2 regions of the Streptosporangium sp. NBC_01755 genome follow, and region 2 is predicted to be linked to the other one. Evidence: predicted binding sites of a transcription regulator. Region 2 holds the regulator's gene; the other holds the start of a gene.
What was found. Region 2 encodes HrcA, which represses chaperone genes, less so after heat shock. Its sites were predicted from a motif close to TTGGCACTCTCNNNNNGAGAGTGCCAA; they were not measured.

Region 1: a site for HrcA is predicted at 2,060-2,086, ahead of groES (co-chaperone GroES). Genes of this name have one in related genera too.

What each region holds. Positions count from the first base shown of each region.
Region 1 is NZ_CP109131.1:4,516,225-4,519,636, reverse strand. It holds gene groL (chaperonin GroEL) at 1-1,568, opposite strand, end outside; gene groES (co-chaperone GroES) at 1,659-1,970, opposite strand; gene OG884_RS21840 (class I SAM-dependent methyltransferase) at 2,213-3,379, shown strand.
Region 2 is NZ_CP109131.1:5,630,229-5,633,640, forward strand. It holds gene OG884_RS26880 (DUF3097 domain-containing protein) at 1-240, opposite strand, end outside; gene OG884_RS26885 (hypothetical protein) at 299-1,039, opposite strand; gene hrcA (heat-inducible transcriptional repressor HrcA) at 1,223-2,236, shown strand; gene dnaJ (molecular chaperone DnaJ) at 2,251-3,387, shown strand.

The sequences.
Region 1 (3,412 bases), 1.1 Mb from region 2:
TCGGGCTTGTCCACCACGAGCACCTCGGTCGTCAGCAGCATGCCTGCGATGGAGGCCGCGTTCTGGACGGCCGAGCGGGTGACCTTGACCGGGTCGATGACACCCTGGGCGATCAGGTCGCCGTACTCGCCGGTGGCGGCGTTGAGGCCGTGACCGGCGGGCAGCTCGGAGACCTTGGACGTCACGACGTAGCCTTCGAGGCCGGCGTTCTCCGCGATCCAGCGGGCGGGCTCGACGAGCGCCTTACGGACGATGGCGACACCGGTCGCCTCGTCGCCGGTCAGGCCCAGGTCGTCGAGGACCTTGGAGACGTGGACGAGCGCGGAGCCACCGCCGGAGACGATGCCCTCCTCGATCGCCGCGCGGGTCGCCGAGATGGCGTCCTCCAGGCGGTGCTTCTTCTCCTTCAGCTCCACCTCGGTGGCCGCGCCGACCTTCAGCACGCAGACGCCGCCGGAGAGCTTGGCGAGACGCTCCTGGAGCTTCTCGCGGTCCCAGTCGGAGTCGGACTGCTCGATGGCGAGCTTGATCTCCTTGACGCGGTCGGCGATCGCCGAGGCCTCACCGGCACCGTCGACGACGGTGGTGGAGTCCTTGGTGATGACGACGCGCCGGGCGGTGCCCAGCACCTCCAGGCCGACGTGCTCCAGCTTGAGGCCGATCTCCTCGCTGACGACCTGGCCACCGGTGAGGATGGCGATGTCCTGCAGCATGGCCTTGCGGCGGTCACCGAAGCCCGGCGCCTTGACGGCGACGGAGGTGAAGGTGCCACGGATCTTGTTCGTGACGAGCACCGCGAGGGCCTCGCCCTCGACGTCCTCGGCGATGACCAGCAGGGCCTTCTTCGTCTGCGCGATCTTCTCTAGCAGCGGCAGGAAGTCGGCGACCGAGGCGATCTTGCCCTGGGTGATCAGGATGTAGGGGTCCTCAAGAACCGCCTCCATGCGCTCCTGGTCGGTCACCATGTAGGGCGACAGGTAGCCCTTGTCGAACTGGAGACCCTCGGTGAACTCGAGCTCCAGGCCCATGCTGTTGGACTCTTCGACGGTGATGACACCGTCCTTGCCCACCTTGTCGAACGCCTCGGCGATCAGCTCACCGATCTTGGCGTCCTGCGCGGAGATCGTCGCCACATTCGCGATCTCCTTCTTGTCCTCGACCGGGCGGGCCGACTCGATCAGCCGGTCGCTGACGGTCCTGGCCGCGATGTCGATGCCGCGCTTGAGGGAGAGCGGCTGGGCTCCGGCGGCCACGTTGCGCAGGCCCTCGCGGACCATGGCCTGGGCCAGGACGGTCGCGGTGGTGGTGCCGTCACCGGCGACGTCGTTGGTCTTGGTCGCCACTTCCTTGGCCAGCTGTGCGCCCATGTTCTCGTACGGCGCCTCCAGCTCGACCTCTCGGGCGATGGTGACACCGTCGTTGGTGATGGTCGGCGCACCGAACTTCTTGTCGATGACGACATTGCGGCCACGCGGGCCCAGCGTCACCTTGACCGCGTCCGCGAGAGCGTTCACGCCGCGCTCGAGAGCTCGGCGCGCGTCCTCCTCGAACGACAGGATCTTCGGCATGACAATCCTCTCTATAAGTACGTCGGCGCATCAAAGCCCCGGGCGCTCTCGCGACCCGGGGCTCGATACGTCATCTTTGTGAAGCGAGAACTACTTCTCGATGATGGCGAGCACGTCACGGGCGGAGAGCACGAGGTACTCCTCGCCGTTGTACTTCACCTCGGTGCCGCCGTACTTGCTGTAGAGGACCACGTCGCCCTCCTTGACGTCGAGCGGAATCCGCTTCTCGCCCTCGTCGTCCCAGTTGCCCGGACCCACCGCGAGGACCTTGCCCTCCTGCGGCTTCTCCTTGGCGGTGTCCGGGATGACCAGACCGGAAGCGGTGGTCTGCTCGGCTTCAAGCGGCTGGACCACAATGCGGTCGCCAAGCGGCTTAACGGGAACCTTGGTGGCGGTCGTCACGTCGGACCTCCCCTTCAGATTTGAATGATCTAGAAGAGGCGACCAGCGGTCTGCCGTCGCGGGTGTCAGACCTGCCTCGTCGCATGTATTTGGCACTCTCACCGGGAGAGTGCCAATACGGAACAGTATGCAAGGAGGGCTTGACAGTCAACACGAAGCGCCCTTCTGCGCTTCAGGCGAACGTCGAACCAGGTGGAAGCCCTTCGCAAAGCCCCACGGCGAAGGCGGTAGCGTCGGGTGGTGTGAATCTCGACGCATTCCGCGAACTTCTGACCCCGCGCGGCCAGGAGGCGCTGGGCGCGGCGGCCGAGGCCATCGGCGACGACCCGGTGGCGGCGGTGACAAGGTTAAGAAAGATCTACCATGCGGACCTGACCTCGGCTGCGCTCACCCAGGCCGAACTCAGGCTGCGCGCGAGGGAGAAGTTCGGCGCCGACGCCGGCCTCATGTACTTCACCCGGCCCGGTCTGGAGCAGGCCACCCGCCGCGAGGTCGCCGACCACCGGGCGCGGCGCGTCCCGGCGGGTTCACGGGTCGCCGACGTCTGCTGCGGTATCGGCGGAGACCTCCTCGCCCTGGCCAGGGCCGGCTGTGTCGTCGAGGCGGTCGACGCCGATCCGCTCACCGCCGCGATCGCGGCGGCCAACGCGGACGCCATGGGCTTCGGCGACCGGGTCTCGGTCCGCGCCGCCGACGCCTCCCTGCTGGACCCGGCCGCCTTCGACGTCCTGTTCGCCGACCCCGCACGCCGCACGGCGCGGGGCAGGACCTTCGACCCGATGGGGTACTCGCCCGCCTGGCCCGCCGTACTGGAGATGGTGGCCAGGGCCGGGGCCGCCTGCCTGAAGGTCGCCCCCGGGATCCCGTACGAGTTCGTCCCCGCCGGCGCGGAGGCCGAGTGGGTCTCCTACCGGGGCGACGTCAAGGAGGCCGTGATCTGGTGCGGCACACTGGCGGGCGAGACGGCGCGCAGGGCCACGATGCTGCCGTCGGGCGCCACGATGACGCCCGACCCCGCCCTCGGCGACCCCGGCACCGGCCCCGCGGGCCGCTACATCTACGAACCTGACGGCGCGGCGATCCGCGCCCACCTGGTCGCGGAGATCGCCGCGTCGGTCGGCGGGCACCTGCTCGACCCGCAGATCGCCTACATCACCGGCGATGTCGCGGCGCCGACGCCGTGGGCGTCGCGGTACGAGGTCCACGAGACGCTGCCGTTCTCGCTCAAGCGGCTGCGGGCGGCGCTCCGCGAGCGCGGGGCCGGCAATGTGACGATCAAGAAACGTGGCTCCGCGGTGGATGTCGACCGCCTCAGGAAAGATCTCCGGCTGCCCGGGGGTGAATCCGCGACGGTCATTCTCACCCGAATAGGCGACAGGCCATTTGCTTTCATATGCAGCCCCAGCTGACCAGCCAAAATGATTGATCATTCCAGCAAGCTG
Region 2 (3,412 bases):
CGGTCGCACGAGCGTCACCGTCTTGCCCTCCAGGAGGAACGCGGCCGGCTCCAGGGGGAAGATCCGCCGGCGGCCGAAGCGGTCCTCCAGGGTGACGGCCTCCTTGTCGCAGGCCACCACGGCACCGCAGAAGCCGCCGTCGGCGTCCTCGACGACCAGGTCGAGCTCGGCGGGCACCTGGGTAATCCTCCCCCTGCGGGGGCGCCGCCAGTCTCCCGCCAGAACATCACGCTCGTACATCACCGACCGCCCACCATCTCTCGCCAGGGATCACCTGGGACGCTAGCAAACGCGGGCGTCACCTGCCGTAGGGTCCCGGCTGCCCCCACTGCCCCGCCGACGCGGCGGCCCGGCGCTTGCGGGCGTTGCTCCGCTTCACCAGTACGACGATCGTCACGATGATGGCCAGCAGGATCCCGGCGGAGGGCACTGCGAACAGGGCGACCGTCCCGCCGACCAGTGATTCGGCGGCGAGTTCGCGGCCCACGCCGAACGTGGTGCCCTCCGCGGGGTCGGCGGTACAGGTGACCTGGTAGTCGCCTGCCTGGTCCACGCCGATCTGCAGGCCCATCTCCCAGACGACGCCGTTGGAGCCCGATACGGTCTGCTGGATGGTCGGCTTCTGCAGGCGGGGCGTGCCGGTGCCACCCGTCAGCGTGCACTCGAAGTTGGTGGGTCCGCTGGTGGAGACGTAGATGGCCGGCTTGTCCGCCGGGTTGAGCGTGACCGTCGCGTTTTCGCCGGGGGCGAACGTCTTCGTCGGTGCCGCGCTGTTGACCGCACCCAGCACGCCACCGGCGAAGCCGCCGATGCCGACGATGATGCTGAGCAGGGCGAGCAGCCACACGCCGACGATCCACCCGATACCGGGTTTGATCTTCCCGGTGGGCGGCGGTCCCTGCGGGGCGCCGTAGCCGGGAGGTGCGTAACCGTAGGAGGGGCCGCCCTGGTGGGACTGCTGGCCATACGGCTGCTGGGGGGAGCCGTAACCGGGGCCGCGGGGGGCGTCGCCCGGAAAAGAACCAAAATCGTTGGACATGTACGAATTGTGCAGGGGGCCGCTTGAAGCGCGATAGCAGTTGACTTGCCAAAGGCTTGGCATCATCATCCGCAGCTCTTGCTTATCGCGCCTTCCGCACGGGGGCCGTACACTTGGCACTCGGGAACACAGAGTGCCAGGCCTCGTGTTTCCCATTTGAACGCAGGCAGGGAGGTGACCACGTTGGTCGACGACCGGAAGCTCGCCGTGCTTCGCGCCATCGTCGAGGACTACGTGTCCACCAACGAGCCGGTGGGCTCCAAGGCCCTCGCGGATCGGCACAGTCTGGGGGTGTCCCCGGCGACGATCCGCAACGACATGGCGGTGCTGGAGGAGCAGGGCTACATCGCCCAGCCTCACACCAGCGCCGGCCGGGTGCCCACGGACAAGGGCTACCGGCTCTTCGTCGACCGGCTCTCGCAGGTGAAACCCCTCTCGAGCGCGGAACGTAAGGCCATCGAGAGCTTTCTCGCGGGTGCGGTGGACATCGACGACGTCGTCATGCGGACGGTGCGGCTGCTTGCCCAGCTCACCCGTCAGGTCGCCGTGGTGCAGTACCCGACGCTGACCAATTCGACGGTCCGGCACGTCGAGCTGGTGCCGCTGAACGAGCGCCGGCTGATGTTCGTGCTCATCACCAACACCGGCCGGGTCGAGCAGCGCGTCGTCGAGCTGCCCGACGTCGCGGACGAGCAGCGTGTGGCCCATCTGCGAGCGGTGCTCAACACCTCCCTCGACGGGTGCGGGCTCACCAGCGTCCCCGACAAGGTCGCCGACCTGCCTGAGCGGCTGCCCGCAGAGGACCGGCCGCTCGCGGCCACGATCCTGTCGGTGCTGCTGGAGTCCCTGGTGGACAGGCACGATGAAAAGATTGTTTTTGCCGGGGCCGCCAACCTTGCGGGAGCCGACTTCACCGTCGGGCTCCGCGATGTGCTGGAGGCTCTGGAAGAGCAGGTCGTGCTCATGCGACTGCTCGGTGAGACCTCCGACCTGTCGGCGCTGACCGTGCGGATCGGCTCGGAGAACCCCTACACCGGACTCCAGGGCACGTCTATCGTCGCCGCCGGATACGGTTCTGGGGACAAGCAACTGGCCCGGCTCGGTGTGCTGGGCCCGACGCGTATGGACTACCCGGTCACGATGGGCGCGGTGCGCGCGGTGGCACGCTACGTCAGCCAGATCCTGGCTGCATCATAAGAGGTCAACGAAAAGTGGCTAAGAGCGACTACTACGGCACCCTCGGGGTGCGCCGTGACGCCAGTGCGGAAGAGATCAAGAAGGCGTACCGACGCCTGGCGCGCGAACTGCATCCCGACGTCAACCCCGACCCTGAGACTCAGGAGCGCTTCAAGGAGATCACTCAGGCCTACGAGGTCCTGTCCGACTCCAGCAAGCGGCAGATGTACGACATGGGTGCCGACCCGTTCGCCTCGGGTGGTGCGGGGGCCGGTGGCTTCGGCGCGGGCTTCCCGTTCAGCGACATCATGGACGCCTTCTTCGGCGCGGCCGGCGGCGGTGGCCGCGGCCCCCGCTCGCGCGCCCGTCGCGGGCGCAACGCCACAATCCGGGTCGAGCTCGACCTGCGGGAGTCGGGCTTCGGCACGACCCGCGAGCTGGTCGTCGACACCGCGGTGGTCTGCGAGGTCTGCACGGGCTCCGGCGCCGCCGCCGGCACCCACCCCGACACCTGTGACATGTGTCATGGCCGGGGCGAGGTCTCCCAGGTCACCCGCTCCTTCCTCGGTCAGGTGATGACCTCCCGGCCCTGTCCCCAGTGCGGTGGCTTCGGGTCGATCATCCGCCACCCCTGCCAGGAGTGCTCCGGCGACGGCCGGGTCCGCACCCGGCGGACCATCAAGGTCCGCATCCCGGCCGGGGTGGAGGACGGCACCCACATCCAGCTCGCCGGCGAGGGCGAGATCGGCCCGGGTGGCGGCCCGCCCGGCGACCTGTTCCTGGAGATCGTCGAGCGCCCTCACGAGATCTTCGAGCGGCGCGGCGACGACCTGCACTGCACGGTGCAGATCCCGATGACCGCGGCGGCGCTCGGCACCATCCTGACCATGGAGACGCTCGATGGCGCCGAGGATCTGGACATCCGTCCCGGCACGCAGTCGGGGCAGACGATCCCGCTCTACGGCCGCGGCGTGCAGCGCCTGAACGAGACCGGCCGCGGCGACCTGCTGATCCATGTGAACGTGGAGACCCCCTCCCGTCTCGACACGGTCCAGGAGGACCTCCTGAAGGAGCTCGCCAGGCTTCGCGGCGAGGAGCGCCCGCCCGGCAAGTTCGCCCCCGGGCAGCAGAGTTTCTTCTCCCGGCTGCGGGATGCCTTCAATGGCCGCTGACCCGGAGCGCCCCGGGTCGCGTGGG